2 regions of the Gracilibacillus marinus genome follow, and region 1 is predicted to be linked to the other one. Evidence: riboswitches for the same ligand, from Rfam matches in the RefSeq annotation. Region 1 holds a riboswitch; the other holds the start of a gene.
What was found. Region 1 has a riboswitch for thiamine pyrophosphate ahead of ACFOZ1_RS03805 (ABC transporter substrate-binding protein). Riboswitches for the same ligand answer to the same signal wherever they lie in the genome.
Positions count from the first base shown of each region.

Region 2: another riboswitch for thiamine pyrophosphate. It lies ahead of thiC (phosphomethylpyrimidine synthase ThiC); the one in region 1 lies ahead of ACFOZ1_RS03805 (ABC transporter substrate-binding protein).

Region 1 covers NZ_JBHSDV010000001.1:868,742-873,351, reverse strand. The annotation lists gene ACFOZ1_RS03815 (ABC transporter permease) at 1-581, opposite strand, end outside; gene ACFOZ1_RS03810 (MTH1187 family thiamine-binding protein) at 608-901, opposite strand; gene ACFOZ1_RS03805 (ABC transporter substrate-binding protein) at 905-1,900, opposite strand; TPP riboswitch at 1,996-2,107, opposite strand; gene wrbA (NAD(P)H:quinone oxidoreductase) at 2,298-2,894, shown strand; gene ACFOZ1_RS03795 (DUF3221 domain-containing protein) at 2,946-3,296, opposite strand; gene ACFOZ1_RS03790 (SPFH domain-containing protein) at 3,396-4,352, opposite strand; gene ACFOZ1_RS03785 (TPM domain-containing protein) at 4,375-4,610, opposite strand, start outside.
Region 2 covers NZ_JBHSDV010000007.1:71,523-76,132, forward strand. The annotation lists gene ltrA (group II intron reverse transcriptase/maturase) at 1-483, shown strand, start outside; gene ACFOZ1_RS15920 (pentapeptide repeat-containing protein) at 667-1,299, shown strand; gene ACFOZ1_RS15925 (hypothetical protein) at 1,353-1,580, shown strand; TPP riboswitch at 2,076-2,190, shown strand; gene thiC (phosphomethylpyrimidine synthase ThiC) at 2,336-4,120, shown strand; partial or broken gene ACFOZ1_RS15935 (GlsB/YeaQ/YmgE family stress response membrane protein) at 4,496-4,610, opposite strand, start outside.

The sequences.
Region 1 (4,610 bases):
AACCACTCAGAAATCACTGCACCCATCACACTATATGTTGCTGAAATTTTTAGCCCAGAAAAGATTGCAGGTAATGCATATGGTAATTCAAGCTTTAGAAAAATTTGCTTCTTATTCGCACCTGCCATTTTCATATAATGAATCAGTTCTGGGCTTGTCTGTTTTAACCCGTCAATTGTGGCGACGGCAATCGGGAAAAAGCAGACAAGTATAATAATTAAAAGCTTTGGTGTTATTCCAAATCCAAACCAAATGACTAATAAAGGTGCAAGGACAATGATTGGAATATTTTGTGACACAATAAGAAGTGGATACAACGCTTCTTTCCATTTTGGTAACAAGTGTAAAATCATCGCAATAACAAAGCCGATTGTAATGCTTGCAAAAAATCCAATTGTCGCTAATTTTACTGTTGCATAGATATGATGTTCATAATTAGACCAATTCTCATATGCTTCCAATAAGATGTTGGTAGGAGCAGGTAAGATCCATTTAGGAATTTCTAGTACGCGTGTACTTACTTCCCACAATACTATCATGAACATAATGAGCAGAACTGGTGATGTTACTCGCTTGATCATCGGCAAGCACCTCCATCTATTCGGTATTAATCGTATTTTGCAGTTAAGTCATCCATCGATGCTTGTTGATCTGCTCTTGTATAAACTTTTATTTGAGAAATATTACTTGGACAACCTAGTTCTAACATTTTTATATTCATTTGTTCTACAACGTGAAGTAACTGAGATAATTCCCCTTCCATTGTCGTTTCCAATGGACCAACTTTATACTTTACACCGGCATTTTGAATTATTTCGATTGCCTTATCAACATATGGAATCACATCTTCTCCATTTGGTGTTTTAGGAATGATTTGAATACTTACTAATGCTTGTGCCATTCATTACTCCTCCTCTGGTAAAAATTCATTTGTAAATGCTTGTTGTACATCTAGTTCTTTGTCTAATAAACCATTATCAAACATCCACGTCGCATAATTTTGCCACACGGATTTACTTTGTATTCCCCACTTTTCGGCATCGTCTATATATTTTGACGCTAACCATTCCTGACTTGCCTTCACTAATTCAGAGTCCAAATCTGGAACTGCCTCAATTAATATGTCCGCTGCTTCTGTTGGTTGATTTATTGCAAATTCATAGCCTTCCGACACAGCTTGTAATAACTTACGAACGGTCTCCGGATTTTCCTCAATCATTTCTTCGTTTGTCGTGATTACTGGTGTGTAGTAGTCTAACTTCTCAGAGTAATCTGTTAAATAGAGCATATCTAATTCTACCCCTCGCAATTCTGCTTCAATACCTGTCCATCCATAGTAAATCCAAGCAAAATCGATATCACGTTCCACTGCTGTAAAGAAATCTGTATTTCCCATATTGATAATCGATACGTCCTCCACAGATGTGCCTTCTTGTTTCATAAGTGAGTCAATCACAGCTGCTTCTACTGGCGCACCCCAACCACCATATGTTTTTCCAACAAAGTCTTTTGGTGATTGAATTCCTTTTTCAGTAGGTGCTGCAAATCCAGATGTATTGTGTTGAATAATTGCAGCAATGGACACAATCGGAATGTCTTGCACCCGCGCCTCTGTTACTGCTTCTTGCGCGCTGATACCAAATTCAGCTTTTCCTGATGCAACCGTTTGATCTGCACCAGCTTCTCCAGGTAAGATAATTTCGACATCTAACCCTTGTTCCTCAAAGTATCCTTTCTCCTTTGCTACATATAGACCTGTATGATTTGTATTCGGAGTCCAATCTAGCACTAATGTTACTTTCTCTAAATCAGCATCTTCTTCAGTTTGTGTTTCTCCATCATTACTACATGCAGAAAGCACGGCAATCGTAATAATCAATAGATAAAATATTTTTTTCATTTAAAATCCCCCTAATATTTTTAAAAATATGTATAGTATATTTTTTTACGCATAAAAATAAGCTCTAGACATCAGTCTAGAGCGCATATAGTTATAATTACTATCCATATGTTCCCTACGCTGGTGCTAGCCAGATCAGGTTCTAAGGGTCAGTATCTATTAAGGACACAATCTCAACTGGCCACACCAGTCCCCCTACATTCCACTTATAAAGTTGTATACCAATACTTTGACACATATCAACAAAATGTTCAAGTATTTTATAAGCATTTCATTCGCTTTCAGTGAAATGAATAGGTATGATGGTGAATGTCTTGAATTTGAGATAATGTATATTTTTATCTTTTCAAGAGACGATAATATATGTGTACAGTTAGTGGAAAGGGAGTTTTTTTTAATGACAAAAGTTGCAGTTATCTATTACAGCTCAACAGGTACAAATTATACACTTGCTAATTGGGCAAAAGAAGCAGCAGAAGAAGCTGGTGCAGAAGTAAAAGTAGTACGTGTGCAAGAAACAGCACCAGAAGCTGCAATCCATTCAAATGAAGCATGGAAACAACATTTAGAGGAGACGATGGATGTTCCTGTTGCGACATCTGATGATATAGAATGGGCAGATGCGATTATCTTTAGTATGCCAACTAGATTCGGGAATGTTCCATCACAAATGAAACAATTCATCGATATGCAAGGTGGGCTTTGGGCATCAGGTAAGACAGCGAACAAAGTAGTTACCGCAATGTCCTCTGCTTCTAATCCACATGGTGGTCAAGAGGCAACATTACTTAACTTCTATACTACAATGATGCACTGGGGTGCAATTATCGTACCACCAGGTTATACGGATTCTGTTACTTTTGGCGCAGGTGGTAATCCATATGGTACAAGTGTTACACAAGCACCTGATGGAACACTCGTTGAAGATGTGGAAGCAGCTGTCAAACATCAAGCAAAACGTGTCGTGGATGTTGCTACTAAAATGCACGGATAATAAAACAAAGAGCCTGTTCTTTCTCAATTTGCAGAAGAACAGGCTGATTTATTAATTTTCATTTTTGACCTTTTCCATCTTCATTGCAGTACTTTGTCCGGGATATGATTCTGCAACTACACTATACGTAACAACAACTTTATCACCTAATTGAAGTGAATTTAAAAACGAATCTTCTAATTCTGAGACCTTGAAATAGATAGCATTCCCCATTTTTTCATACATCTCTTCTTCTTTCAATTGTTCCACATTTGTTTCTAAATACTTTTCAGTGACTAAAATTGTATCATCCGTTATTTTTGCAATGTATCCAATCATTTCGTCATTGTTCTTGACTTCTCCATCTGAACTACAAGCAATTAGAGCTAAAGACAACAATATAAAAACAATCATTTTCTTCATAGTATATTTTCCCCTCTTTATTTGTATTATTTGTCGGTTAGAGATAGGAAAAGTTACAATTATCATTCATATATTGTTTAAAAATACAATTATTTTTGATTAATTATTTACTAATTTATGGCCACAATTTCCACAAAAGTTCATTCCTTCTGTTTTTGTACCACAATTTGGGCAGAAATTAGAAATAGCTTGTGTGCTTTTAGTTTCTTTCTTATCATTATCGCGAATCATTTCTTTTGCCATATTCATGCCCATCATCATTCCAGCGATATCGGTTGCAGGTGAGCCTCCACCATTTTTTTCATTTGAAAGCGAATCTGCAAAGGCCACTTCTTTATATCTATGCATATCACCAATCATACCATGTGAAGCTGATTTTGTTATCATTTCTTGTATTTCTTTAGGATAATTAAAGCTCATAATGTTAAATCTAGTTATTGTTAATCCATCATTCAGTAATTGCATATCTAAATCTTCCTGTATTCCACTTGCAATTTCGAATGAGTTAGCCTGTAAATTAAACATATCTTTGCCTTCTTTAGAAATCCACTTCATCAACAACTGATCAAGTATTGCTGTAATGCGTAACTTCACATCTTCAACAAAATAGTTCTCTTTCACACCTACAATCTCATCAATTAATTTTACATAATCCGTTACTTTAAATTGAAAAGTACCATTTGCTCGTATTGGTAATCCACCTGGGAGCTGTGGTGTCGGTATATGAACCGCACTTTTTGTCCCCCATTTAACTGTAAATTCTTTTGTATTTACGAATAATACTTCTATACGTATACCACTATTAAAACCAAATTTGAAACCTTTTAATGTTGAGAGTAATGGGATAATTTCTGATTCTATTTCGTATTCACCGTCGTCTTTAAATACACCTTCAATTTTCCCTTGATTAAAAAAAACAGCATCTTGACCTGGGCGTATAATTAATTTACTACCTTTTTTGATTTCATTGTTGTTCCACTTCCAAAAAATCATGTCATCTCTAAATTCTTCCCATTCCACTACATTCGAAAACTGTCCCTTGAATAAATTAAACATCCTATTCCATCCTTTCTTCTAGTTAAAAACTACCTCTACTCCCAGTATGCGAGTGTCCACCACTAGTTACACCGCCACCACCAGAGTTATTATCATTCTTTGGTATCTTCGTTCTCGTGACTGTTTTATATGTAAATACATCACGCTTTGCTTTTATTCTCGAATTATCCACATATGTCTGGTGTGACACGGTGACCTTGCCACCCATATTAAACAACATTATACCAACAATCGTAGCAGCAATAATTAGTGCAATAA
Region 2 (4,610 bases), on a different contig from region 1:
ACTAAAACAAAGTTCTTAGGGTTTGGTTTCTATTTCGATTCAAACCAAAAGAAATTCCAGCTAAGACCACATCCAAAATCAATTCAGAAATTTGAAAGAAAGTTACGTCAGTTAACGAAACGAAACTGGAGTATTTCTTTAGACGTTAGAATCGTTAAACTGAGACAAGTCATTTATGGGTGGGTCAATTACTTTAAGATAGCCAATATGAAAAGAGTACTTGGAATAATCGACGCGAAGTTGCGTTCTAGACTACGTGTGATTATTTGGAAACAATGGAAGAAGAACCAGAAAAGAATTAAATCTCTCGTACGACTTGGCATTCCTCTCGAGGAAGCCAAGGGTCTAACTCACTGTCGAAAAGGTTATCGTTTTATTGGACTATCGAAGGTAGTTCAAAGGGCTTTATCTAATAAACGCTTAAGGCAAAGAGGAATCCCCTTTGCCCAAGACTATTATTTAAAAGTACACACTGTGATATAAATTGAACCGCCGTATACGGAACCGTACGTACGGTGGTGTGAGAGGGGCGAAAAGTTTAATCAACTTTTCCCTCTACTCGATTTCTTAAAGCTATACCCTTGTAAGAGATCGACCGTTCCTTTATATTTGTATCTAGAAGCTAAATAAATGATTGAAACTCTTTGGAAAGTAGGTAAGTTTACAATGAAGATTGATGTACCTAAGATTCCTGAAAATTTAAGTGATAAAAGATTTACAGATATTTTTTACGAAGAAGATTTAGAATTTGAAATGTGTATGATCTCAGACTCGGATTTTAACAACGAAGTACTTCATCGAGTGAGATTATATAAAACAGTGATTAAGAATTGTAATTTTACAAATACAGATTTTAAACGTATAGATCTTACCGATGTAGTTTTTAAGAATTGCGATTTATCTAATGCTGATTTAAGTAATGCTTCCATCAATCGAGTGGAGTTTATTAATTGTAAGTTGCTAGGCAGCAACCTAACAGAATCTTATATTGGTAATACAAGATTTAAGGATTCCATTCTTGATATGGTTATGTTCGGTAACTCAAAGTTTGAAAAGGTAATTTTTGATAATGCTGAATTAGAAGGCGCTGACCTTTATGATTGTAAGCTTAAAAAAGTAGAATTCCTTTCGTGTAATCTTAATGATGCAAGCTTTGATGGAACACCTTTAAAAGGAATTGATCTAAGCTCTTCCCATTTTGATTCTTTAATTGTTTCTATAGAGAATTTAAAAGGCTGTATAGTATCAACGTCTCAGGCGATACAATTCGCTTCGTTATTAGGATTAAAAATTAGATAATAGTATTTAATCCTTTTAAGTTCGTAAGTAAATAGGATGTTGAAACTAGAAAAATGCTAAGCACAGTAGTAAATGATGAAAAAGTAACTTTTTCATTCAATCCATCTATTTCTGAAGATACTAAAGCAACAGAAACATTTACATTTGAAGAATTAGAAATTAATAAAAATGTAGATGAGAAAACTCTAAAGAAAGAATTGGAAAAGAAGTTTCAGGCTTGGGTTTTGAATAAACTTAATATCTCTTACAGTATTGTTATCGAAGAATCTTTTGAAAAATAAACCAAGTAACATTCAATAAATATACAAAAGTGAAATTTAAATAATTATTGTTCTAAATGAGAAGAAATATAGATTCTAGAATGCTTTAAAAGAATATATTATATTTAACAAAGAGAGTATACAGAAAGGAGAGACTAGCCTATGAAGAAGAATTTGTTTTATTTTTTCTTAGGTGTTGTTGCTTATTTTGTTATATCTACGCTTATACAGTCATTGTAGAAGTGATATGAAAAGATTTATATTTACACATTTTTGTAACTGGAATAGTAGGTATGAAGGCAAAATTTAGGAAAGATTTATAATTAGTAACAGCACTTTCGCTTGCATTGACTAACTATTTCTAAAAGTTTGCTGCGAAAAAAATAACTTTACTGCTGAAGTCTTCTCTCGAATAAACATGTATTTTACAACACAAATAATAGTTCTTTTGAATTGTTTTCGGAATATTCCTTTTATATTTATCGAAGTTCATATATAATGAAAACAAATTGAATAAGAAATAACTAGGGGAGTCCAATGAGTTGGACTGAGAAAGAAACGCGATGAGGTTTCTTGACTCTTGGGACCTGATCTGGTTCATACCAGCGTGGGGAAGTTAAATTGATTCATGTAGCATATTACTTCTGTATACATTTTAGCCGGGTCCAGCCAATTTATTGGATGCCGGCTTTTTTATGTTTGTCAAAAGTCTAGCTATTCCACTTGTTATGTGCCATATCTCGTCCTTTAACTCACAAAAAGGAGAGATTTTTTTTATGTCAACTATTTCATTAAACAAAGAAAGTATTTCCATCAAAACGAATGTACCAGGTAGTAAAAAAGCGTATGTAACAGGTTCTAGGCCGGATATTCGAGTACCTATGCGTGAAATTGAATTAAGTCCAACTACAGGGGTCTATGGTGAAGAAGAAAATGAACCTGTGCGTGTATATGATACGAGCGGGCCATACACGGATGAAGATTATACGGTAGATATTACAAAAGGTTTATCTCCTATTCGTCGTTCATGGATTCAAGAGCGTGGGGATGTCGAGCAATATGATGGAAGGGAAATCAAGCCTGAGGATAATGGATACAAAGATATAAAGGATCCGCGTGCAAACCATCAGGTGTTTCCAGGTTTAAAGAGAAAACCACTTCGCGCAAAAAAAGGGAAAAATGTGACACAACTCCATTATGCGAGAAAAGGAATCATTACACCTGAAATGGAGTTTATTGCCATTAGAGAGAATATGACACCTGAATTCGTACGTGACGAAGTGGCCAAAGGTAGGGCCATTATTCCCTCAAATATCAATCATCCAGAAGCAGAACCGATGATTATCGGTCGCAATTTCCATGTGAAGATTAATGCAAATATTGGAAATTCTGCCGTTTCATCTTCTATTGAAAATGAGGTGGAAAAAATGATTTGGGCAACTCGTTGGGGAGCTGACAATATCATGGATTTGTCCACAGGGAAAAATATCCATACAACCCGGGAATGGATTGTGCGTAATTCACCTGTTCCAATCGGTACAGTGCCAATTTATCAAGCACTTGAAAAAGTAAATGGGATCGCAGAAGATCTCACTTGGGAGATCTACCGTGATACATTAATTGAACAAGCGGAACAAGGTGTTGATTATTTTACGATCCATGCGGGCGTTTTATTACGATATGTCCCCTTAACAGCAAAACGTGTAACAGGTATTGTATCCCGTGGTGGATCGATTATGGCACAATGGTGTTTATTCCACCATAAAGAAAACTTCTTATATACTCATTTTGAGGAAATTTGTGAGATTATGAAATCATATGATATTGCATTTTCTCTAGGAGATGGTTTACGTCCAGGCTCGATTGCCGATGCAAATGATGAAGCACAGTTTGCGGAATTGGATACACTAGGTGAATTAACGAAAATTGCTTGGGAGCATGATGTTCAAGTGATGGTAGAAGGACCGGGACATGTGCCCATGCACTTAATCAAAGAAAATATGGATAAGCAATTGGAAGTGTGTAAAGAAGCTCCTTTTTATACACTTGGACCACTTACAACAGATGTCGCTCCGGGCTATGACCATATTACATCTGCCATAGGTGCGGCAATGATTGGCTGGTATGGTACAGCCATGCTATGTTATGTAACTCCAAAAGAACATCTAGGTTTACCCAATAAAGATGATGTTCGAGAAGGGGTCATTACGTATAAAATTGCGGCACATGCTGCTGATCTAGCAAAAGGACATCCAGGGGCACAAATAAGGGATGATGCCTTATCAAAAGCCCGTTTTGAATTCCGTTGGAGAGATCAATTCCATTTATCTTTAGACCCTGAACGTGCCATGGAATATCATGATGAAACATTACCAGCAGAAGCGGCGAAAACCGCACACTTTTGTTCCATGTGCGGACCTAAATTTTGCAGCATGAGAATCTCTCAAGATATTCGGAATTATGCAAGAGAAAATAAGCTGAAGATGGATGAAGTCATTGAAAAAGGAATGAAGGAAAAGGCCCAAGAATTTAAACAAACAGGCGGTAATATATACTCATAATTTTTCGAAAGGGGTAAGGTAATCAAATGAAAGTCGAAAAAATTGAAAAAGAAATCAATCAACTAAAGACTCGCCTTGATTTTTTACAGGGGTGTCTAAAAGAAATTCAACAAAATTGTGATCACCAATATTTTGCAAAAAATTCGTATTACGAACAATGCACAGAATGTAATAAAGTAAATGTTCTATACTACTAATAATAGAAAAATACTTCCCCATGATTATAATATGAATGATGCACCTTCCTGTAGAGTAAAAGAAAGTTCACTTTGCAAATGCAATAAGAGAATGATTACTTTGTCTTAAAAGAATAATAATTAAAATAAAGCGGGTTAGCATGAATCCTTTGAGCCAATCCGCTTTTTAATCAATCTATTATTTTTTCGAACGACTTAATATTGCACTGGTAATCGCAATAACTAAGATAGCTCCAATTAATGTAGGGATGATATTAAAGCCACCGATTTCTGGCCCGAGATCTCCCATGATA